2 regions of the Pantoea alhagi genome follow, and region 1 is predicted to be linked to the other one. Evidence: predicted binding sites of a transcription regulator. Region 1 holds the regulator's gene; the other holds the start of a gene.
What was found. The regulator LexA, encoded in region 1, represses DNA repair genes until DNA is damaged. The targets are predictions, from matches to a motif close to TNCTGTATGTACATACAGNA.
Positions count from the first base shown of each region.

Region 2: the regulator LexA is predicted to act here: its motif matches at 6,197-6,216, upstream of sulA (SOS-induced cell division inhibitor SulA).

Region 1 covers NZ_CP019706.1:1,958,983-1,971,153, forward strand. The annotation lists gene plsB (glycerol-3-phosphate 1-O-acyltransferase PlsB) at 1-1,389, opposite strand, end outside; gene B1H58_RS09200 (diacylglycerol kinase) at 1,518-1,886, shown strand; gene lexA (transcriptional repressor LexA) at 1,992-2,600, shown strand; gene dinF (MATE family efflux transporter DinF) at 2,702-4,024, shown strand; gene B1H58_RS09215 (CsbD family protein) at 4,245-4,457, shown strand; gene zur (zinc uptake transcriptional repressor Zur) at 4,543-5,058, opposite strand; gene B1H58_RS09225 (conjugal transfer protein TraF) at 5,648-6,922, shown strand; gene dusA (tRNA dihydrouridine(20/20a) synthase DusA) at 7,589-8,635, shown strand; gene B1H58_RS09240 (quinone oxidoreductase) at 8,962-9,945, opposite strand; gene dnaB (replicative DNA helicase) at 10,042-11,448, shown strand; gene B1H58_RS09250 (Lrp/AsnC family transcriptional regulator) at 11,557-12,048, shown strand.
Region 2 covers NZ_CP019706.1:4,223,017-4,235,187, reverse strand. The annotation lists gene pqiB (intermembrane transport protein PqiB) at 1-105, shown strand, start outside; gene pqiC (membrane integrity-associated transporter subunit PqiC) at 102-680, shown strand; gene B1H58_RS20775 (hypothetical protein) at 677-910, opposite strand; gene rmf (ribosome modulation factor) at 945-1,127, shown strand; gene fabA (bifunctional 3-hydroxydecanoyl-ACP dehydratase/trans-2-decenoyl-ACP isomerase) at 1,184-1,702, opposite strand; gene B1H58_RS20155 (AAA family ATPase) at 1,770-3,518, opposite strand; gene matP (macrodomain Ter protein MatP) at 3,700-4,161, shown strand; gene ompA (porin OmpA) at 4,247-5,320, opposite strand; gene sulA (SOS-induced cell division inhibitor SulA) at 5,671-6,177, opposite strand; gene B1H58_RS20135 (TfoX/Sxy family DNA transformation protein) at 6,387-7,004, shown strand; gene yccS (YccS family putative transporter) at 7,001-9,148, opposite strand; gene B1H58_RS20125 (YccF domain-containing protein) at 9,161-9,607, opposite strand; gene helD (DNA helicase IV) at 9,743-11,797, shown strand; gene B1H58_RS20115 (methylglyoxal synthase) at 11,818-12,171, opposite strand, start outside.

The DNA.
Region 1 (12,171 bases):
CAGATTACGCAGCTTGCTCAGGCCGCGCAGCATTTGCATAAAGCCTTCTTTCTCTTTAGCCGCGCCGCGCAGTTCCTTGGCGTAAGTGCCCACTTCCATTACGTGCTCATAGCCGATATATACCGGCACCACGGTAATCGGACGGTTACCGCCACGCAGCATCGCCTGAATTGTCATCGCCAGCGTACCGGTTTTCGGATCGAGCAGACGGCCGGTGCGTGAACGTCCGCCTTCGACAAAATATTCAACCGAATAGCCGCGGCTGAACAGCTCGCCCAGATATTCGCGGAACACCGTGGAGTAGAGCTTGTTGCCCTTAAAGGTACGACGAATAAAGAACGCGCCGAGACGACGGAAAATCGGCCCGGCCGGCCAGAAGTTAAGGTTGATGCCGGCAGCAATATGCGGCGGTACCAGCCCCTGATGATAAAGCACATAGGAGAGCAGCAGATAATCCATATGGCTGCGGTGGCAGGGCACATAAACCAGCCCGTGACCATCCAGTGCCAGCTGACGAATACGTTCGCCGCCGCTGACGTTGATGCCCTGGTAGATTTTGCTCCATGTCCAGCCAATCACGCGGTCGGTAAGGCGGATCATCTCATAGGAAAAGTCAGCTGCGATCTCTTCCATCAGCTCGATAGCATTCTGCTGCGCTTTCTCCTGAGAGATTTTTTTGCTGCGCGCTTCATCTTCTACCGCTTTGGCAATGGCCTTCGACTGCAGCAGCTTATTAAACAGATCGTGGCGTACCGGCAGGCGCGGGCCTACGGCAGCCAGACGCTGACGGGCAAAATGAATGCGCGCCACGCGCGCCAGCTTCTGGGCAATGGTTTTATCGGTGCCGTGTTCTGTCGCCATACGACGCAGAGAAACCATCGGTGAGAAACGCACAAAGCTATCGCGCCCCAGCCACAGCACAGCAATAAATTTCTGTACGCCATTCAGCTCGCGCAGGTGAGGGGTTTGTTCGCCCTGCACCTCACGGCCCGGCGCACGGCCAAACATCACCGAAACCGGTACCATCTGCACGTCGAGGTTCGGGTTATTACGGTGCAAATCGAGGTAGTCGTGAAACAGTTTCACTGATTCCTGATTCGGCACAAAATAGGGGAACACGCGTGGGCCGTCATGAATAAAGACGTAACGCGGCAACAGCGCGCCGTCTATCTCCAGCGGATCAAGCGGATCGGGCAGATCGTGCAGGCGACACTGGGTGCGCAGCGCAAGGAGATCGGCCTTTGAATCATAAGGCAGCACATACATAATGGGACGCGACGTATCGATTCCCAGTTCTGATACCGGATCGCCCGGAATTGCCTTACTCTTAACTAAAAATGTTAGTGGTAAATTCAGTAACTTATAATAAAGTTTACGCCAACCTGACATAGACAACATGAAGCCTCTTGTTAGCAAAGCGCCGCAAGCATACCAGAAAGCGCATTGAAGATCTGTGGTGTTGCAATTAGTGCTGCACCCTGACATTGACGTTAAACATTGCAAAGGGTTCCCTGAAGATGGCAAATAACGTAACGGGCCTTACCCGCATCATTAAGGCGGCCGGATATTCCTGGAAAGGCCTGCGGGCAGCATGGCAGCATGAAGCGGCGTTTCGCCAGGAAACGCTGCTGGCGCTGGCGGCGGTGCTCATCGCTTGCTGGCTTGATGTTGATGCCATCACGCGCGTTTTGCTGATTGGCTCTGTGTTTCTCATTATTATCGTCGAAATCCTTAACAGCGCTATCGAAGCGGTGGTGGACCGCATCGGCAGTGAGCTTCATCCGCTGTCCGGACGGGCTAAAGATATGGGGTCAGCGGCGGTACTGCTCAGCATCATAATGGCCCTTTTTGTTTGGGTAACCCTGCTGTGGTCATATATTCGATAGGGTTTCCATAATGGATAAAGAGTTGTTTTTTACACAGCTTTCGGTTTCCATTCCACCAATACCTGTATATACTCACAGCGACTGTATAAACAACCAGGGGGCGGGATGAAAACCTTAACGGCTCGGCAGCAACAGGTTTATGACCTGATTCGCGATCACATTAATCAGACAGGTATGCCGCCAACACGTGCGGAAATCGCCGCCCAGTTAGGCTTTCGCTCCCCTAACGCCGCAGAGGAACATCTGAAAGCGCTGGCGCGTAAAGGCGTGATTGAAATGGTGTCTGGCGCTTCGCGCGGTATCCGTCTGATGGCCGAAGAAGAAAACGGCCTGCCGCTGATTGGCCGCGTTGCCGCCGGTGAACCGCTGCTGGCGCAGGAGCATATCGAAAGCCGCTTCCAGGTTGACCCTAATCTGTTTAAGCCTCACGCAGACTTTCTGCTGCGTGTCAGCGGTATGTCGATGAAAGATATCGGTATTGTGGATGGCGATCTGCTGGCAGTACATAAAACGCAGGATGTCCGTAACGGCCAGGTGGTCGTGGCGCGCATTGATGATGAAGTCACTGTGAAACGTCTGAAGCGTCAGGGCAATACTGTGCAGCTGCTGCCAGAAAACAATGATTTCCAGCCGATTGTGGTCGATCTGCAACAGCAGACGCTGACGATCGAAGGTCTGGCCGTTGGCGTTATTCGTAACGGCGACTGGCTGTAATGACTCAGTGGCGGCCTGCTGGCTGCCACTTACTTCCCCTGTAGTCCTGATTCCGGCGATAACCGCTGTGGCTTGTCGCCATATTTTTTCTGCGGATTGCCATGCACTTCTTTTCTGTGACCGATAAACACCTCTGGCGGCTGGCGCTGCCGATGATCCTCTCAAATATTACCGTCCCCCTGCTGGGTCTGGTGGATACCGCCGTTATTGGTCATCTCGACAGCCCCGTTTATCTTGGCGGCGTTGCCGTAGGCACTACGGCTACCAGCTTTGTTTTTATGTTGCTGCTTTTCTTACGAATGAGTACCACCGGGCTGACCGCACAGGCGTTTGGCGCCAACGATAAGCAGGCACTGGCTCGCGCCCTGATACAACCCTTATTCATTGCCATTATCGCCGGGATAATGTTTATCCTGCTGCGTGGGCCGCTAAGCGCTCTGGCGGCGCAGTTGGTTGGCGGCAGTCCGGCGGTGCTGGAACAGGCTCAGCGCTTTATTCATATTCGCTGGCTCAGCGCGCCTGCAACGCTGGCAAACCTGGTAATACTTGGCTGGCTGCTTGGCGTCCAGTATGCGCGCGCGCCTGTTATTCTGCTGATTGTCGGCAATTTGGTTAATATTTTGCTGGATTTGTGGTTTGTTATCGGCCTTGGCTGGGGCGTGACTGGAGCGGCGGCGGCTACCGCAATTGCAGAAGCGATAACGCTGTTGGTGGGGCTGGGTCTGGTATGGCATGTGCTGCGCCTGCGTCAGATCACCTTTGCGCACCTGAAAAATGGACTGAAAGGCGATGCGCGCCGGTTACTGCGGCTGAACCGCGACATTATGCTGCGTTCGCTATTGCTGCAGCTGTGTTTTGCCTCGGTGACGATTCTGGGTGCGCGCATGGGCAGCGAGGTCGTGGCGGTCAACGCGGTATTGCTGATGTTCCTCTCCTTTACCGCTTATGCGCTGGATGGCTTTGCCTATGCGGTTGAGGCGGTTTCAGGCGAGGCTTTTGGCGCACGCAACAGCGCTAAGCTACGTCAGGTATGGATTGCAGCCTGTCGTCAGGCGGGGCTGGTAGCGCTGTTATTTGCCGTGGGATATGCCCTTTGGGGCAGGGAGATTGTTTCGCTGCTTACCTCTCTGCCCCAGCTGCAAGTGCTGGCGGATCGCTATTTACCGTGGCAAATGCTGTTACCCGTTGTGGGCGTCTGGTGCTATCTGCTGGATGGCATGTTTATTGGCGCAACGCGTGGACGAGAAATGCGCAACAGCATGGCGCTGGCGGCGTTGGGGTTTGGCCTGACGCTGTTAACTGTTCCGCAACTGGGCAATCATGGTCTCTGGCTGGCTGTCACCGTTTTTTTACTGCTACGTGGGTTAACGCTGGGGTGGGTATGGCATCGTTACCAGCGACGGGGCGACTGGTTCACCCTTTGAAACATTTCTTACGGTTACGCTTATTAACTGAATTCGCTGGCTTTTCAGCATAATTGACGGCTCCTGGGACGTTTTTAAAGCGCATGCCCCGCTGTTTAACAGCAAAATCATGTGGTTCTACTACTATTAAAAGTGTCAAACACAGGGAATCAGCGTTTTTACCGAAGATAATTCCGCTGATAGCCAAAAGCTGTTAACACCCAAGGTAGAGGACAAAACGATGAACAGAGACGAAGCCGGCGGTAACTGGAAACAGTTTAAAGGTAAAATGAAGGAAAAATGGGGCAAGCTGACCGATGATGACATGACCGTTATTGAAGGTAAACGCGATCAGCTGGTCGGTAAAATTCAGGAACGCTACGGCTATGCAAAAGACGAAGCGGAAAAAGAAGTAAGCGATTGGGAAACCAATAACCGCGACCATCGCTGGTAAGCGCTTTTTTCAGGATGATGCTCCCACCCGCAGGCACATGGAATGTGCCATCCATTCCACTTTCCCGCCACAAGTTTGTGCCTCGTTATCGCCCGCGTTTTTTCTCGGTTACGCTGTGATCGTGCGTACAGTTTTCCGGATGCTGACAGTTTTCCACATCTTTACAGCCAGCACACAGCCCGTGAGCTTCAATCACGCTATTACGTAGCGAAAAGCCGCTCTGCTGAGAGAGCAACTGGAGAACGGTTTCCACTCCCTGCGCATGTTGTTCGCTGACGGTACCGCAGCGATCGCAAATCAACATCGCTGAAGTATGTCGAGGTTCCTCAAAATGATGACAAACCACGTAGCTGTTATTGGATTCAACGCGGTGAATAAACCCCTGCTCCAGTAGAAAATCGAGCGCACGATAAATAGTGGGCGGCTTGGCCTGTGGCTCAGAGGCGCGTAGCAGATCGAGCAGATCATAGGCGCTGATAGCTGTGTTTTGTTCAGCCATCAGACGCAACACCTCCAGACGCTGCGGCGTCAGGCGCACGTTGCGTTGCAGACAAATTTTTTCAGCCTGCGACAGAATCTGTTGTGAAGGTGATACGCTCATAATCTTTCTCCGGGCGATTGAAATGTTATTTTATCACACGGGTGTTAACAGACAAAATGATTGCCAAATCGCCAACAGCGTTATTCATCGGCTGCTTACCAGACAAACATTAGCTGGATAAAAGAGTACCCTTTCAAGTCGGTACAATGAGTCCGCCGCTTATAATTTGCTTTAGCCCACTTTATTCTTTCTTTAGCTGTAAACAGCCAGGTGCCTTTCTGATTTGACGCCTGAAAGGTATCTAAAAGCGCCAAAAAAACATAGATCTCCGCTACAGCGGGCTAACAACAGCCTGATAATCCTGGCGACTGCGTTAGCTTTTTTGGTGGCATCTAAAAAAGCGCTGTTTCCAGTTTGCAGTAGGAAAAAGATCCAGCTAATGTTCAATCAGGCTTAATAACTGCAGAAAAGCTAAACTGCTAATAATTCTAAAAGACAAATTAAGCTACTGATTGCTCAAAAAAGCAGCAATCCTCTGATAAGCCGGGGAAAAAGGCCTGAGTTCAGGTTAATAAAACAGGCAATTACTGGTCATCATTCATCCAGCGATTTCCTTCTTACTTTCAGCTTATTTGGGTGGCGTCTGATAATGACAAAGAAAAACATTCATTCCTTGAAGCTTTCTCCTGCGGCGGTATTAGTGCCGTTAATCTTTACCTCTTTTTCTTCCCTGGCGGCTGGCAGTTACTTTGATGCCCGTAATGATGCGATGGGCGGTACCGGCGTTGCCTCATCCAACTACACGACCGCACCGCTAACTAACCCGGCGCTGCTTACCAAAGGCCGTGCGGAAGATAACGTAAGCGTTATCCTGCCATCTGTTGGGGTGCAGATCAGCGATAAAGACAAGATGGTCGATAAGATCGATGATGTGACCGATACCGTTGATCGCTACCAAAATGTCTTTGATGATTTTGACGCGGGGGATCTGCTGACGGATCCTGCAGGCGCGCTTGATGTGATCAACAATGTGCGTTCCGCCTCTGGTGATTTGGCCAATCAACTGCGCGACCTGCGTGGTAATAAAGCTGACGGCTCAGCCGGTGCCGCTATTGTAGTTGCGGTGCCTAATGAAACGTTGCCGTTTGCCTTCGTGGCGAAAGCCTACGGCACGGTACATCTGCATACTGATGTGGCACAAAGCGATATCGACTATCTTGACGCTGTAGCCAATGGTACACGCTTTCCTCAGGCGGGCGATCAGTATCTGCTGCGTTCCAGCGCCACCGGCGTGGCGGCGATTGTTGCGGATTACGGCATTGCGGTAGCGCATGAGTTTAAAATCGGCGAGCAGGCAGTCTCGGTAGGTATTACGCCAAAGCTGCAGCAAACTCGCCTGTATAACTATCGCGCCTCGGTTTATAACTTCGATAAAGATAAAGTCACTGACAGCGAGTACCGTACCAACGATACCGGCTTTAACCTGGATGCCGGTCTCTCTACCGACGTGGGCGAGAACTGGACCTTTGGTCTGAGTGCGCAAAACCTGATTTCACGCGATATTGAGACGAAAGAGGTAAACGGCTATCGCGATACTTACCAGATTCGCCCGCTGGTGACTGCCGGTGCAGCCTGGCATACCGAAAAGCTGACTGCCAGCCTGGATGTGGATGCTACCCGTACCAAACGCTTTAAATCCCAGGCTGATAGCCAGTACGCGGGCGTCGGGGTGGAGTATCGCGTTCTTGACTGGTTGCAGCTGCGCGGCGGCTATCATGCCGATATGAAGTCTAACGACGTCAATGTCGTCAGTGCAGGTTTTGGTATTTCGCCGTTTAATAACCGTGTTCACCTTGATCTTGCCGGTTCCGTAGGGGAAGACGATACCTGGGGCGCGATGGCGCAGCTGGGCTTCTCTTTCTGATAAAACCAAACGAGCCGCGTCGGAAACGGCGCGGCTGGCTGAGAAGGCAGGGCTGTGCTTTAAGGCAACCCTGACTTTATCTGCTACGCTCTGAAACACATTATATTCCCGCCTTTTAACGCCTTGATTATTGCTGAATAAAATTAACGTAAGCAGTTATCGGAAAGTGCGTCAGCCTGCCAGCGGTAAAAAAACCACTGCCAGAATAGAGATCAGGGCGGGGAATTATCAGCCCGAAAAAAATCAAAATCTGAAACTTACCTCTTATCTTATGAACCCTGTGACCTGGTATGAAGGTAAATATGCCACGATGGTAGGTTATCTATCACAGTGGAAAAAACCTATTCTGCCGGTGGGGATAAGCTTAATTCCGATACCTAAGTAAATAAAAGGCGACCTGGTTTAATTGCAAAAATCGTCTGAGGCAGCAGCCATTTTGTAAGGCTCTCAATAACAGGAGCTTTAATATATCTAACGGTCTGTTATTTCCCGTCGCGTACGAAAGGCTATTTTTTCTCGTTGCGATAATATCCGTGACACTGGAAAGCAGAGTTGCAGGCCGTGCACTGACTCTGCGCTATGTTATAATAGGCTATCTTTTATTCTACTCTTTCCTCCGTGCCTGCTGCAGACTGGCAGGGAACGGAAACATCAAAAAGTTAAAAAATGCCTCAAAATTCAGAAATATCAACGGCTCTGCCCGACAGCGTCGCTAAAAACAGCGCTCTTTTCTCCTCCCAGCGTTTTTCTATCGCGCCGATGCTCGACTGGACCGATCGTCACTGCCGTTATTTTCATCGTCAGCTGACGCGTAATACGCTGCTCTATACCGAAATGGTTACCACCGGCGCCATTATTCATGGCAAAGGCGACTATCTGGCCTATAACGAGGCAGAACATCCGGTTGCCCTGCAACTGGGCGGCAGCGATCCGGCGGCGCTGGCGCAGTGCGCGCAACTGGCGCAGGCGCGCGGCTACGACGAGATCAACCTGAACGTGGGTTGTCCTTCCGATCGCGTGCAGAACGGACGCTTCGGTGCCTGTTTGATGGGGGAGGCGGCGCTGGTTGCCGATTGTATTAAGGCGATGCGTGACGTGGTTTCTATCCCGGTCACGGTTAAAACCCGCATCGGTATTGACGATCGGGATAGCTATGAATTTCTCTGCGATTTTATCGGCACGGTAGCCCAGCAGGGCGGCTGCGATACTTTTATTATCCATGCGCGCAAAGCCTGGCTCTCTGGCCTTAGCCCGAAAGAGAACCGTGAAATTCCTCCGCTTGATTACCCGCGCGTGTATCAGCTCAAGCGTGACTTCCCCGGGCTAACAATGGCAATTAACGGCGGCGTGAAAACGCTGGAGGAAGCGCAGGAGCATTTACGTCATCTGGATGGCGTAATGATGGGGCGCGAAGCCTATCAGAACCCCGGTCTGCTGGCGCAGGTCGATCGCGTACTGTTTGGCAGCACCGCGCCGGATGCCGATCCGGTTGCTGTGGTCCGCGCCATGTATCCTTATATTGAGCACGAACTGGCGCAGGGAACTTATCTGGGTCATGTTACGCGCCATATGCTGGGTCTGTTCCAGGGGATTCCCGGCGCGCGACAGTGGCGTCGTTATTTAAGCGAGAATGCGCATAAGCCCGGAGCAGGGATAGAGGTCGTTGAAAAAGCGCTGTCGCTGGTCGCAGATAAGATGACCGCCGAGGTCTGATTTGTTTTGCTTATGTTAAAACCCGTGCGGCTGCCGTACGGGCTTTTTATTTCCACGCTTACGCGTGCTATCAGAATAAGACCTTTAGTGTGCTAATTATCAATAAGTTAGCTATATAAATACGACTAATATGAGGCATAGATCACAGAGTGACATTTTGCTTCGTTATTTTTCGCAATTAAACATATTTTTTACTTATGAATTCTGCGAGACTATTTCTCGTTGAGTCGAAACACATTATCGTTGCTGTACCCTACAACAGTGCGAACTAAAAAAAGCAAAAGGGCTTCCTTCGGGAAGCCCTTATTGTTTGTACTTCCGGCGGCTCAGGGGATCAGCAGGCTGGAACCTTGCGTTGCGCGGTTTTCCAGCTGCGTATGCGCGCGCTGCGCCTCGCGTAAGGGGAAGCGCTGGCTTTCCGGAACGTCCACCTTAATCGCGCCGCTGGCAAGCATCGAAAACAGATCGTTACTGGCGCGCTGCAGCTCATCCCGCGTGGTGATATAACCGTTAAGTGAAGGGCGCGTCAGGTAAAGCGACCCTTTCTGGTTCAGAATCGCCAGGTTAACGCCGGTCACCGGACCGGATGCATTACCGAAACTGACCATCAGGCCACGTCGCTGCAGGCAGTTAAGCGAGGCTTCCCAGGTTGCCTTGCCTACCGAATCGTAAACCACGCGTACCTTCTTACCATCGGTCAGCTCGCTAACGCGCTGCGCGATATCCTCTTCACGATAGTTGATTGTTGCCCAGGCCCCGCGATCTTTAGCCAGCCGCGCTTTTTCCGCAGAGCCAACCGTCCCGATCAAATGCGCGCCCAGCGCCTTTGCCCACTGACAGGCGATCAGTCCTACACCGCCAGCCGCTGCGTGAAACAGAAAGATCTCATCTGCCTGCACTTCATACGTTTGCCGTAGCAGATAGTGTACGGTAAGCCCCTTCAGAAACGAGGCCGCCGCTTGTTCAAAAGAGATGGCATCAGGCAACAGCGCAATCTTATCCTGATGCACATTATGAATTTCACTGTAGGCGCCCAGCGCAGACTGTGCGTAAACCACGCGATCGCCGGGCTTGATCGCCGTAACCCTGTTGCCAACTTTTGTTACCATGCCTGCGGCTTCGGTGCCGATACCGGAAGGCAGCTCAGGCACAGGATAAAGTCCGGAGCGTACGTAGGTATCGATATAATTGATGCCGATAGCTTTGTTCTCTACCTGCACTTCATCGTCATCAGGGTCGGAGGGATTGAAGTCGATCCATTGCAGCGTTTCCGGGCCGCCATACTGGGCGATTTGAATACGTTTTGCCATTACCACTCCTGCTGGTTTCCAGTTACGACATGACGTCAAGCAGGCGAAAAACGGGTATACTTGCGCGTCACTCACACACTCGGTATTGCATTCACTATGGCAGGAAATAAACCCACCAACAAATCCAACGAGGTTCGCGATCGCCAGGTAGAAGGGCTGAAATTGCCGCCCCATTCGCTGGAAGCGGAGCAGTCGGTGCTGGGCGGGTTGATGCTGGACAACGAGCGCTGGGATAACGTCTCAGAGCGCGTGGTGGCCGAAGACTTCTACAGTCGCCCTCATCGTCTGATATTCAGTGAAATGCAGCGGCTACTGGAAGCCAGCCAGCCCATCGACCTGATTACGCTTTCTGATTCGCTGGAGCAGCGCGGCGAGCTGGATATGGTCGGCGGCTTCGCCTATCTGGCGGAGCTGTCAAAAAATACCCCCAGCGCGGCAAACATCAATGCCTACGCCGATATTGTTCGCGAGCGAGCGGTGGTGCGCGAAATGATCGCGGTAGCGAACCAGATCGCCGATGCCGGTTATGATCCGCAGGGGCGCAGCAGCGAAGATCTGCTGGATTTCGCTGAGTCGAACGTCTTTAAAATCGCCGAACAGCGCGCGAATAAAGATGAAGGCCCGAAAAATATTGAGCAGATTCTTGAAGCGACCGTTTCACGCATCGAGTCGCTGTATCAGAAGCCGCATGACGGCGTAACCGGCGTAGATACCGGTTATCAGGATCTCAATAAAAAAACCGCCGGTTTGCAGGGTTCCGACCTGATTATCGTGGCGGCGCGTCCGTCAATGGGTAAAACCACCTTCGCCATGAACCTGTGCGAAAACGCCGCGATGCTGCATGAAAAACCGGTGTTGATCTTCAGCCTGGAGATGCCCAGCGAGCAGATTATGATGCGTATGCTGGCGTCGCTGTCACGCGTCGACCAGACACGCATTCGTACCGGCCAGCTGGATGATGAGGACTGGGCGCGTATTTCCGGCACCATGGGCATCCTGCTGGAGAAAAAGAACATCTATATTGATGACTCCTCTGGCCTGACGCCAACGGAAGTGCGCTCGCGTGCGCGACGCATATTCCGTGAGAATAACGGCTTAAGCCTGATTATGATCGATTACCTGCAGCTGATGCGCGTACCGTCACTTTCTGACAACCGTACGCTGGAGATCGCTGAGATTTCCCGCTCGCTGAAGGCGCTGGCAAAGGAGCTGAATGTGCCGGTGGTGGCGCTGTCGCAGCTTAACCGCTCGCTGGAACAGCGCGCGGATAAACGTCCGGTAAACTCCGATCTGCGTGAATCTGGCTCGATCGAGCAGGATGCTGACCTGATCATGTTTATCTATCGTGATGAGGTTTACCACGAGAACAGCGATATGAAAGGGATCGCTGAGATCATTATCGGTAAACAGCGTAACGGTCCGATCGGCACGGTACGTCTGACCTTTAATGGTCAGTGGTCGCGTTTTGACAACTATGCCGGGCCGCAATACGATGACGAATAGCATGCACGTTTTGTGCATCTCATTGGGTCATCAAAAAATTGTGTTGGACATTTGCCGCTTAATTGCGCTTATCTGTAACGATTTAAGCGCTAAGAGCGGCAAACCAAGATGGCACAGCTTGACGATTACGATCTGAAAATTCTGACCTTACTCCAGGCCAACGGACGCTTAACCAATCAGGAACTGAGCGACCTGGTCGGCCTGTCCGCCTCGCAGTGTTCCCGCCGCCGCATCATCCTTGAGCAGGGAAATCTTATTCTGGGCTACCATGCGCGCGTCTCACCTGACGCCGTTGGGTTGGGTATGATTGGCCTGATTGAGGTGCGCCTGATTAATCACACTTCCGATTACGTAGAGAGCTTTCACCGCATGGTGGCAGAGCAAAGCGCCATTGTGGACGCTTATAAAACCACTGGCGATGCGGATTATCTCCTGAAGGTAGCCGTTAACAGCCTGGCTGAGCTAAGCGCATTAATCAGCGAGCTGGTGGCGGGGCATCGCAGCGTATCGCACGTTAAAACCTCTGTGGTGCTAAACCGGCTGAAAGAGAACGGTCTGACCATTGCCGCGCCCGCGCCGCTGCACCAAAAAAGTGCCTGATGCACAGTTAGAGTGCATTCGGCGTAGTTAAGTGCGCAGCTTGTGCATAAATAGCGCTCAGGGTGCGTAACTTAAGCATCATAAGGCTAACGAGAGCATGTAACGTGCAGTTAAATTATTTAT
Region 2 (12,171 bases), 2.0 Mb from region 1:
CGTGAGCTGCAACCGGTGCTGAAGACGCTCAATCAAAAGAGCAACGCGCTGGTATTTGAAGCTAAACCGGGCGAAGACCCACAGCCGAAGAGGGCGAAACAATGATGAAATGGATGCCATTGCTGATGCTGGCGCTGAGCGCCTGCAGCAGCAACACGCAAACCACCCTGTATCAGCTGCCGGCGGGAACGTCGGCGGTTGCGCCGGTTAGCCAGAGCGCGTTGATGGTAAATAATTCGTTGCCAGTCTGGATCGAGCGCGTTTCGGTGCCTGATTATCTGGCAGGCAATGGCGTGGTTTATCAGACCAGCGACGTTAAATATGTTGTTGCCACCAGTAATCTGTGGGCCAGTCCGCTTGATCAGCAATTACAGCAAACGCTGGTAACCAACCTGAGTAATGCTTTGCCGGGCTGGCTAATTTCCACCACGCCGCTGGGTGAGCAGCACGATACGTTGAACGTTAACGTTACTGGCTTCCACGGACGTTATGATGGCCAGGCGATCATTAGCGGCAGCTGGACACTGGAGCATAACGGGCAAATTACGCGTCAGAACTTTAATCTGACGCTGCCGCAGCAGGAAGATGGCTATGATGCGATGGTCAGAACCCTGGCGCAGGGATGGCAACAGCAAGCGCAGCGTATGGCGACAGCCATTAGTGCCATAAGAAGTAATTAATTTTTCTTGAAAGTCAATTCCGGTTCGGCAGCGCATAGCGCGTTCGCTGGCCGGGATTTTTTATTGCAGATCATTCCGTTATCCCACCCGCAAATTTTCACCGCAGAAAAACCTTTAAAAATAGCCTGCCTGTATGACAATGGCGTGAAATTTGCGCATTGATCTTTTTCAGCGATAGGGGTAGAAAAGAAAAGTGGTTGCGCACTTTGTGACCATTGTTTTCTTTCCACCAGTTCCACCATACCTGAATGAGGGAAATGAGGCATGAAGAGACAGAAACGAGACCGCCTGGAACGAGCACATTCACGAGGCTATCAGGCTGGCATCACCGGGCGTTCAAAAGAAATGTGTCCTTATCAAATGATTGAGGCTCGGTCTCACTGGTTGGGAGGTTGGCGAAAAGCCATGGAGGACAGGGCAGTTAGCGTAAGTGCCGCGATGGTCTGACGGCCTGTCATAAAAAGGATAACCTCCGCATTTGCGGAGGTTTTTAATTCACCGCATCAAAAAGCGTTGGTGTCTTTAAACAGACCCACTTTCAGATCGCTGGCGGTATAGATAACGTTACCGTCAACCAGCACTTCGCCATCGGCCACGCCCATAACCAGTTTACGGTTGATGACGCGTTTGAAGTGAATACGATAGGTCACTTTTTTCGCTGTAGGCAGAACCTGACCGGTAAATTTCACTTCGCCTACGCCCAGCGCACGGCCTTTGCCTTCTGCACCCAGCCAGCCAAGATAGAAACCAACCAGCTGCCACATCGCATCCAGACCCAGACAGCCCGGCATCACCGGATCGCCAATAAAGTGACAGGCGAAGAACCAGAGATCAGGATTAATATCCAGCTCGGCTTCAACGTAACCTTTGTTGTAGTTGCCGCCTTCTTCGCTCATTTTGACCACGCGGTCCATCATCAGCATATTGCCAGAGGGCAGCGGCGGGCCTTCAGCACCAAATAGTTCGCCGCGACCAGAGGCAATCAGGTCTTCTTTTGTATAGGATTCGCGTTTATCTACCATGTTTCAATAAGCCTTTTTTTAGTGAATCACGAACATTAGCTAACAGGTGTAAGCTGAACAACTCCGATCAGCTGTGGTTAAACCAGTTTAGCCAACGTAGAGGCCAGGGACGCTGGCGCGCCTCCTGCTGATTAAATTCTGTGATGCGCGCCTGGATCGTTTGCAACAGGCAGGGAGCATCATCTTTTTTCCACGGAACGCCGGTGAGCAACGGCAGCGCTTCATCCACCTCGCTGACGGCCCAGATATGAAACTCTCCCGCCTGTACCGCATCAACAATTTGCTGTTGCAGGCAGAGATGTCGCACATTGGCGGCAGGGATAATCACGCCCTGCTGACCGGTTAAGCCTCGCTGCTGGCAGATCTCGAAAAAGCCTTCGATTTTTTCATTCAGGCCGCCTACCGGCTGCACATGACCGAACTGATCCACCGAGCCGGTTACCGCAATTTGCTGATTAATGGGCTCTCCGGCCAGCGCGCTGACCAGCGCGCACAGTTCGGCAAGAGAGGCGCTGTCGCCGTCTACTTCCGAATAGGACTGCTCAAATACCAGCGAAGCGGAGAAGGGCAGTTGCTGATCCAGCTCCAGTTCTGCAATCAAAAACGCCTGCATAATCATCATGCCTTTAGCATGAATGTTGCCGCCCAGCTCAGCCTTGCGCTCAACGTCAGTAAACTCGCCATCGCCCACGTGTACCACGCAGCTGATACGCGAAGGCTCGCCGAACGCGCGCGGATGTCCGGGAAATTCAATGACCGACAGGCCGTTGATTTGCCCTACCACGGCACCTTCCGTTTCAATAAGGACCTGATCAAGAAGAATCTCATCACGCATACGATCGGGCAGGAAACTTTCACGCCACAGGCGAGCATCCAGAGCGGCCTGAAGCGCGGCGGCATCCAGCTGTTCGCCATATAAGGCAGCATCGCGCAGCTGGCGGCCAAGCCAGGCCGGGCAGAGCGGAAGCGTTTCGCGATCGCCGCTATAGCGGACGGCCTCCTGCAGCAGGGCAGGCCAGAAGTTAACGGCAATTGGCGGTAAGCCCGCCTGACGCGCCAGCGCGGTTACCCAGCGGCACCATAACGCCATGTCTTCTTCTTCGTCGAGCTGCAGACTCTCTTCATATTCGCTGTAGATCGCCAGCGCCGCCAGTTCAGGCTCCATCTCCTGAAAATCAGCCAGGGCGTCACGATCGCCGCACAGCACCAGCTTTAACTGCAGCGGCATTGAGGGGACTGTCACCGGCAGCGGGCGCGATTCATCAGGCGACAGCCAGTCGAAACGCTGCCGGGCAATGGTCTGCTTCAGCCGCAGCCACAGCAGCGGTTGGGCCAGCAGAGCACGCAACGAAAGCATTAAGATGCCGCCGTTAGCCCGATGGATCAGACCTGGCTGCAGGCTGATGCGTTGGGAAAAAATACGTACGCAGCCAAACAGCTGCTCAGACTCGATCCAGTCGGCGAAATGTACGCCGCCGCGGCTGGCGAAGGGATCATCTGCTGATTTGGCAGGCTGCCAGGTTATCTGTTCTTCATTGATCAGATAGTTACCGCCGTAAAGCGCTTCCGTCTGGCTACTGTTATGCTGTAATGTCTGCGCCAGCAATGACAGATTCTCACTGTTTTCCGCACAGCGTATCAGCATCAATGAAAAAGGCGCGCTGCTGTTCTGCAGCAGGCTGGCTGCATCAAACAGACGAGGCTGAACGTCGGGGAGAATATCACCGATATTATCGCTAAAGACGCGGGAAAAAAGAGGCTGGAAGCTTTCGGCATCAGGCTGTAGCGCCTGCCATGCAAGTCGGTTGCTGGTCAAAGTAATCGTATTTGTCTGAATAAATGAAAAGCGCGATTATACAGCTTTTCAGGCTGTTACGCACGGCAGAGATTAGACTGATTCTCAACAGTGTGGCGGAGTCGCCGCTGCGCCTTTCTCTGCCGCAAGTCGTAAAAAAGCTGTTATTCTTAGTTTGTTACCTGCTCATGATGAGATTCCGATGAAATATCAGCAGCTGGAAAATCTTGAAAGCGGATGGAAATGGAAATACCTGGTAAAAAAATACCGGGAAGGGGAGCCGATTACCCGTTACATTGAAATCAGCGCCGCACAGGAAGCCGTCAGGGCTTTGCTGGCCATGGAAAACCATCCGGTAGAGGTGTTGAAATGGATTGAGCAACACATTAATCCGGCGCTGGAAAACCGTATGAAGCAGACGATTCGTGCGCGCCGTAAACGTCACTTTAATGCCGAGCATCAGCACACGCGTAAGAAATCGATCGATTTAGAATATCTGGTGTGGCAACGGCTGGCGGGGCTGGCGCAGCGTCGCAACAGCACCTTATCGGATACGATCGTACAGTTGATTGAGGATGCTGAGCGAAAAGAAAAATATGCCAGCCAGATGTCGACGCTACGTCAGGATCTGCAGGCTATTTTGGGCAAGGACGATGTGAGCTAATGCGGAAAAATGAAAAATAACCGTTTTTCCCGGTAAGCAGCCAATAAAAAACCCCGCCGGAGCGGGGTTTTTCTTAACGTATTACTTAAGCCTGCGGCTGAGTAACAACGTCTTTCAGACCTTTAACTTCGATTTCTACGCGACGATCCGGACCCAGGCAGTCGATCAGGGCGTTACGGCCTTTCACGCTGTCACAGGTGTTGCCGGTAACCGGGTTAGATTCACCCATGCCACGTGCAGAGATCTTGTCAGCTGGGATACCTTTAGATACCAAGTAGTCAACCACAGACTGAGCGCGTTTTTCAGACAGCTTCTGGTTGTACTGCTCTGAACCGATACGGTCGGTGTAGCCCAGAACAACAACGGAACCGTCTTTCGGATCCATTGAGCTCAGCTGAGAATACAGCTGATCCAGCGCCTGCTGGCCTTCGCCTTTCAGGGTTGCTTTGTTGAAGGTGAACAGCACGTCTGATTTCAGCGTGAAGTGTTTGGTTTCAACAACCGGAGCCGGAGCCGGAGTCGGCGCTACAACCGGAGCTGCTGCATTGTCCTGACCGAAACGGTAAGACAGACCTAAGCTCAGCATGGCGTTGTCAGGACGAGTACCAACGGTACCTGCGTCACCGATGTTGTTAACCCACTGGTAGTCCAGACGGGTAGCCCAGTTTTGGTTCAGTGCGTATTCAACACCAACGGCTGCCAGCGGAGAAACGCCGGTGTCGTGGTCGTTACGGCTGATGTTGGTACCCACTTCGTGCTGAGTAGAATCAGCGCGCCATACCATACCACCCAGACGGGTATAAACGTCCAGGTCATCCATGATCGGGTAGCTCAGTTTCGCTGCCAGCTGGATGCCCTGTGCTTTAAATGCGCCGTTAACTACGTCGCCTTTGTTAGGCATGCGGCCAAGCCAGTCATAACCCAGTTCGAAGCCCAGGTACGGGTTAGCCTGATAACCAACGAATGCACCAGCGCCCAGCTGGCTTTCGTGAGTCGGGCCATCGTTGTTCACGTAGTTGTTACCGTAGTAACCAGTATCGTGATACTGAGACCAGCCCAGTTTGGCACCGGTGTACCAGGTGTCATCTTTCGGTGCGGCCTGCGCTACGGTAGCGAAGCCAGCCAGTGCCACTGCAATTGCGATAGCTGTCTTTTTCATTTTTTGCGCCTCGTTATCATCCAAATAGGCAAGGAGCTTAAATTAAGCTCTTGGTTGTAATCCTTCGCCGGGTCCTTTTGCTCGATTATTACTCTACCGGAAAACGGAGGTTATTGAGCACCCTGGCGAGATAAAGTCTACAACGTGGCGAGAAACTTACAAGTAAGATGTGAGGGCGCTCGGCAAAAAAAGGACGTTTCAGACATAAATTTTAACAATAGACATCTGTTTGAACGATATAAAGAAGCTTATTTAGCGCGGCAGAAGCGAGGCTTAGCCGCGTGAGAGTAGAATCAGCGGGTTATTAAAAGAAAGTGAGAATTTTTAGCTGAGATTTATCTTATATTTACTTAATGATACAAAGTTGAGTGAATTTTCAGCCGGTTTTTTTGTCCGCTGGAACAAGTAGCGCCAGTTTGAGGACGCATTATGAGCCCAAGAGCCTGCCCTGCGGACGCTGCTTCTTCAAGCCGACGACGATCGTTTTCGCTTATATCATTAGCAAACCAGCCCAAAACTACACTGTAATTCCCGGTTTGCAGCGCTTTTATCATCGCCTCAACCGTACTGAACTCTTGATGATAAGGGAGCTGCATCATCTTATTCAGCGGCAGTCCCGAAGCCTTAAGCCACTGCCGGCTGATCTTTTGCGGCGGCGTCAACCAGAGCTGCCAGCGCGACTGCGTACCCAACTGCTGTAATAGCGGCAGGAGTAACAGCTGCGTTAGCCCTGGCTGAGCTTCGCTATAGCTTAGCTCGCTGATCCAACCGGTTGTTAAGACCGGCGATACGGCAACGCGAGAATGACCAGGCAAAGCAGAACGAGCAAAAGAAGACTTCAGTAAATGAGTACGCATGATTATCAGCTCATGTGGTTACTGTATGGATATACAGTAATGCGCTGAGCACTTAAGATCAACCTCATTTTTTGAAAACGTCTCGCACTTTTCACATGCAAAAGAATGCAAGCTCATTTAGCAATTGAACCATTAATAAGAATTGCCTATGTTTTAGCTGATGGAAAACAGTAGGTTAGTTTAGGTTTCTTAAGGAAAAGGAGCAGGATATGGATTCTTACCAACGGATAATTCAATCAAAACAGCAGCTGGCGGCATTAGGCAATATTACCGTGCGCTCGCAATTCGGCGGCTATAGCCTGGCCGTGGAAAAAGTGGTGTTCGCCTTGATTACCGATGGCGAACTTTATCTGCGAGCCAGCGAAACGCTAACGCGCTATCTCCGTACGCAATCGTTAACGCCGCTGGTTATCGATAAACGCGGCATTGCGGTAGAATTACGTTATTACCATATTGATGAAGCGTTATGGAACAACCGGCCGTTGTTAATCAGGCTGTCAAAATCGGCGCTGGCTCTGGCGCAGCAGCAAAAAAGTGCGCGCAAAAATAATATCCGCCTTAAAGACCTGCCTAATCTGGGCATTCGCATGGAAATGCTGTTACGCGAGATCGGCATTAACAGCGTATACGCACTGCGCGAGGCGGGAGCAAAGCGGTGCTGGCTACGTTTAAGAATGCGTAACCAGCACCTGGGGCTGAACTGTTTAATGGCGCTGCAGGGCGCGATTTCTGGTCATCATCAGGCGGCCCTGCCCGCAGAGATAAAAGAAGAGCTGCGTAACTGGTTTGATTGCGCCGTGCATGGGGAAAAAGCACGACAAAACTAACCGGCGGAAGAGGAGGCCAGCTGCTTTTTCAGGCGGGCAATTTCGGGCAACAGCGCAATCAACAAACCGATTTGTTGTAATACCAGCTGCGCCTGTGAATCCGCCTCGCTGTCAAACCCTCCAATACGGGTAGCAAGCTCACCCATCATCTGCTGCGCTTGCTGCTCGCTGACAATATCTATCTGTAATACATCATCAACATAGCAGACGGCATCATCCAGTAACGCCAGCAGCTCTGGCTGCGTTATTTTTTCACGATGCGCGCCTAACGCTGAGATGTAGCTTAAAAAAGAGTGATTCAGGCAGAGCAGACGAAATGCCGCTTCACGCAGCTGCGGATCCGGGCGCATTTCGGTTGAAAGGTTGGAAACCACCGAGGCCAGCTCGGCATCACCGTTATGCGCGTCGCGGCGTGCAATACGGTAGGCCAGGCGGTTATCTTTCCCCTGGTGATACTGTTCCAGAATTGCATCCAGATATCGGCAGTTAGCCGTTAAGGTTTTTTCCGCCACCGCCGGCAGGCGTCGGAAACGCCAGTCTGGCCAGATAAAACTAACCGCCAGCCAGGCGATGCCGCAGCCCAACAGCGTGTCGACAATACGGGGAACAGCCACATCGAAGCCTTCGCCCAGCAAATTAAAGCAGAGCAGCACCAGCAGCGTGATGAACATAGTGGCATGCGCATACTGTACCTGGCGGAAAGCAAAAAACAGCACGCCTGACAGCACAATCAGCAGCAGCTGCCCATCCACAGAAGGCACCAGCCATAAAACCGGCAAACCAATAGCGATGCCGGTTAAGGTGCCGATAATGCGCAGCGCCAGACGGCGGCGCGTTGCGTTATAGCCGGGCTGACAAACAAACAGGCTGGTCAACAGGATCCAGTAACCACGCTCCAGACCGGTCAGCTGAATAAAGGCGTAGCCAACGCACAGCACCAGCGACATCCGCACGGCATGACGAAAAAGCGGTGATTCTGGCGTTAAATGACGGCTAATACGCAGACGAATATCGCTCCAGCCAGTTAATCCCTCGCTGGAGAGATGCGTATCGCTGCCATCCCGATGCGCCTGCTCCAGCGCCTGCTCTGACTCTATCGTTGCCAGTTGGGCATCGATTGCTTTTAAATTGCGTAGTAAATAGTGCAGCGCTTTTTGGCGCGCTTTATCTTCTGTTGTATCAGGTAGCCGATCCAGCGCCGCCTGCAGGTGATTAAAAGCGCGCTCAAAACGCATATCATGCTGATAGCTGCGCTGCAGCAGAATCGCATCGGAAAGCTGACGACAGGCGCGCGCCTGCATGGTCAACAGACGCTGAAAACGAAACAGAATTTCGCTGTAGCGCCACTCCTGACGCAGGGCATGATATTGCACATGAGAAGAGCTGGCGCGTTCATGAATATCCTGCGCGACAAAATAATAATGCAATGTTCGCCGCGTACCGCGTTGCCCGCGATCGCCGCGTAACCGACTCTGGATCGAGGTTTTCGTCTCATTAAGCACGGCCACCAGCTTGCTGTTAGCCATCGCCACTTCAACCAGCCCGCCGTCGTCGTTTTCTTCCGTATCTGGGTCAAACAGGCTGGCCTTGGCGTCCAGGTAATTAGCCAGCATGCTGTAGCTGCGCGCCATGTTTTCCTGTAACGGGCGAATAGGAAACAGCAGGTGTCCTGTCAGCGTTAGCAGGTTATACCAGACAGCGCCCAGCAGCAGCAGGATCGGCTGGAGATACCACTGCGAAAAAAGACCCGCGCCAAGCATGGTGTAAATAGCAATCAGCAGCGCGCCAAAGGCGATAGTGGCATAGCGCTGGCCAAGCGCACCCAGCAAAATAAAACCCCAGGTAGAAATCGCCAGGCCGAGAATAAATAGCCAGGGCCAGGGGAAAAGTAACTCTACCGAAACCGAAGCGATGCAAAAACAGAGCAGCGTGATAAACAGATTGCGCAATCGGCCAGTGAAGCGGTCATCAAGATCGGCCAGCGCGGCGGCAACCACGCCCAGCGTAAGCGGTAATGTCCAGACAACCTGCTGGATCCACCAGGGAAAGGCGGCCGCGCCCGCCAGCGCCAGAAAAATGCGGGTCAGATAAAGCCCGGTACTGTTCGCCGTATAACGACGCAAACCCGCAGTTAACGCAATCATGACATGGCGCCCTTACTGATAGCGACGACGCGCATTAGCTTCACGTGCCGCACGCGCTTCTTCAGTGGAGACAACGCGGCGGCCAACCGGCCATAGCGCAATCGCCGCCAGCTTAAAGTTGGCAATACCTACCGGAATGCCAATGATGCTGATGCATTGTGTAATGCCGAGCATAATGTGGGAAAGGCACAGCCACCAGCCAAAGAAGATAAACCAAAAAATATTCAGCAACGTGCCACCGGTATTCAGCAGCGTGTTGCTTTGTTCAGGACGTAATTCATCTACATGAACCGCCTCATTACCATAAGGTAGCAGGGAAAGTTTCGTTATCTCCCAGCAGGAGCGTGTCAGTGGCAGGGTAAAGATCAAAACGATGCTTACAAGGGTAGCGAACAACCAGCACAGTGTGGTAAAGAAGCCACCTAATACAAAATTAAGGATATTCAAAACGGTACGCATAACAGGCTTCCTTCAAAAACAGAATTTATCCAGCATCACTGCGCTTGATTGTAACCTGTTTTAACCCTGGAGCGGTAAACTACGGCTCGGTAGACTAAACAGCAAACCGTATCCATCCACCTTTGGTTATAACGCATGGAACTAAAAGCAACGTCGCTCGGCAAACATCTGGCGCAGCACCCCTACAATCGGGTACGGCTATTAAGCGCCGGGGTAGAAGTCAGCGGTGAAAAACATGAGTATCTGATCCCGTTTAACCAGCTGCTGGAAATTAAATGCAAACGCGGCCTGATCTGGGGAGAGCTGGAGTTTACCCTGCCGGATGAAAAAGTTGTGCGTCTGCACGGTACGGAGTGGCAGGAAACGCAGCGCTTTTATCACTATCTTATGCAGGCATGGCAGGGCTGGAGCGAAGAGATGAGCGCAATCAGCGCCGGCGTGCTCGAGACGCTGGTGGCGGCCTTACCGCAGCAGGAAACCCAGGCTCGCTGGTTAAAGCAGCGTGAGCTGGCTGAACTGCAGCAGCAGATCGAAGAAACCTTTTCCGCTTTACCGCTGCCTTGCTCACGGCTGGAGAATTTCGATAACTGTCGGACGCTTTACCGCCAGTGCCGGGAGTGGCTATGCCGTGGCGAAGCAGAACGGGCGAGGCGTAACGACGTCTGGACTCAACGGATGCTGGAAGAGCATGCCGATTTTTTTGCTACGGTAGAATCAGCCCCGCTCAATCTTGCGCAGGCGCGTGCGGTGGTGAATGGTGAAGAGACGCTACTGGTGCTGGCGGGTGCCGGCAGCGGTAAAACTGCGGTTCTTGTGGCGCGGGCGGGCTGGCTGCTACGCCAGCAGCAGGCTCAGCAGCAGCAAATTTTGCTGCTGGCGTTCGGGCGTCAGGCTGCGGAAGAGATGAACGAGCGCATCAGGAGCCGACTGCATATTGAAGAGCCGGAGGCGCGCACCTTTCACTCGCTGGCGCTGCATATCATCCGTGAGAGCAGTAATAAAACGCCGCTGATCTCCCGCCTTGAAACCGATAGCGAGGCAAGACGCCAGCTGCTGGTTGAAACCTGGCAACAACAGTGCGCGGAAAAGAAAGCCCACGCTAACGGCTGGCGGCAGTGGCTGACGGAAGAGCTGGAGTGGACGGTGCCGGAGAGCGATTTCTGGCAAGACCATGCGCTGGCGCAGCGGTTAGCAAGCCGTCTGGAAAGCTGGCTTGGCCTGATGCGTATGCATGGCGGAGCCCAGGCGGCAATGATTGCTGACGCGCCGGACGCGATACGCGATCTCTTCGCTAAACGCGTTAAGCTGATGGCGCCGCTGTTGAAAGCGTGGAAAAGCGCGCTGAAAGAAGAGGGGGCGGTCGATTTCTCCGGGCTGATCCATCAGGCGATTAACCTGGTAGAGAAAGGGCGGTTTATCAGTCCCTGGAAACATATCCTGGTGGATGAGTTTCAGGATATTTCGCCGCAGCGGGCGTTATTGCTGGCCGCTTTACGCAAACAGAATCGGCAAACCAGCTTGTTTGCCGTGGGTGATGACTGGCAGGCGATCTACCGTTTTAACGGAGCGGAAATGACGCTGACAACCTCATTTCATCATTATTTTGGCCAGGGGGATAGCTGCATGCTGGATACCACCTGGCGTTTTAACGATCGCATCGGTGACATCGCCAACCGCTTCGTGCAGGAAAATCCTCATCAGCTTGCTAAACCGCTTAACAGCCTGACAAAAGGTACCAGGAAAGCTATTTCGCTGCTGCCTGACGACCGGCTGGAAGATTTGCTGAATAAAATCAGCGGCTACGCCCTGCCAGAAGAGCGGGTGTTGCTGCTGGCTCGCTATCATCATCTGCAACCCGCATTACTGGCAAAAGCCAAAACCCGCTGGCCTAAGCTCAGGCTGGATTTTATGACAATTCACGCCAGCAAAGGGCAGCAGGCGGATTATGTGATCCTGTTGGGATTGCAGGCGGGAAGTGACGGCTTCCCGGCTCCGACGCGTGAGTCGGTAATCGAAGAGGGGCTGCTGCCCCAGCCTGAAGATTTTCCTGATGCGGAGGAGCGACGCCTGGCTTATGTGGCGATAACGCGAGCGAAACAGCAGGTCTGGCTGCTTTATAATCGTCAGCAGCCGTCAGTATTCGTCGAAGATTTTAAACGACTGGGCGTTCCGCTGCTGCGTAAACCCTAGAGAGGGTAAGCCCGGTGCGTTTATTTAAGGCGCGCCTGCAGATAGTTTTGATAATCGGGGATCTGAATGGTAACCGCCTGATTAAATAACGGTGACTGGATCAGGAAGTCAGCGGTAGAACGGTTAGTGGCCGTTGGGATATTCCAGACGGTGGCAAGACGCAGCAGTGCTTTTACATCCGGATCGTGCGGCACGGCGTTCAGCGGATCCCAGAAGAAGATCAACAGATCGATTTTACCCTCGGCGATTAGCGCGCCTACCTGCTGATCGCCGCCCATCGGGCCGCTAAGCATGGCATTAACCTCAAGGCCGGTAGCCCGCTGGATCAAATTGCCCGTGGTGCCAGTGGCATAGAGCCTGTGTGCATCCAGCAG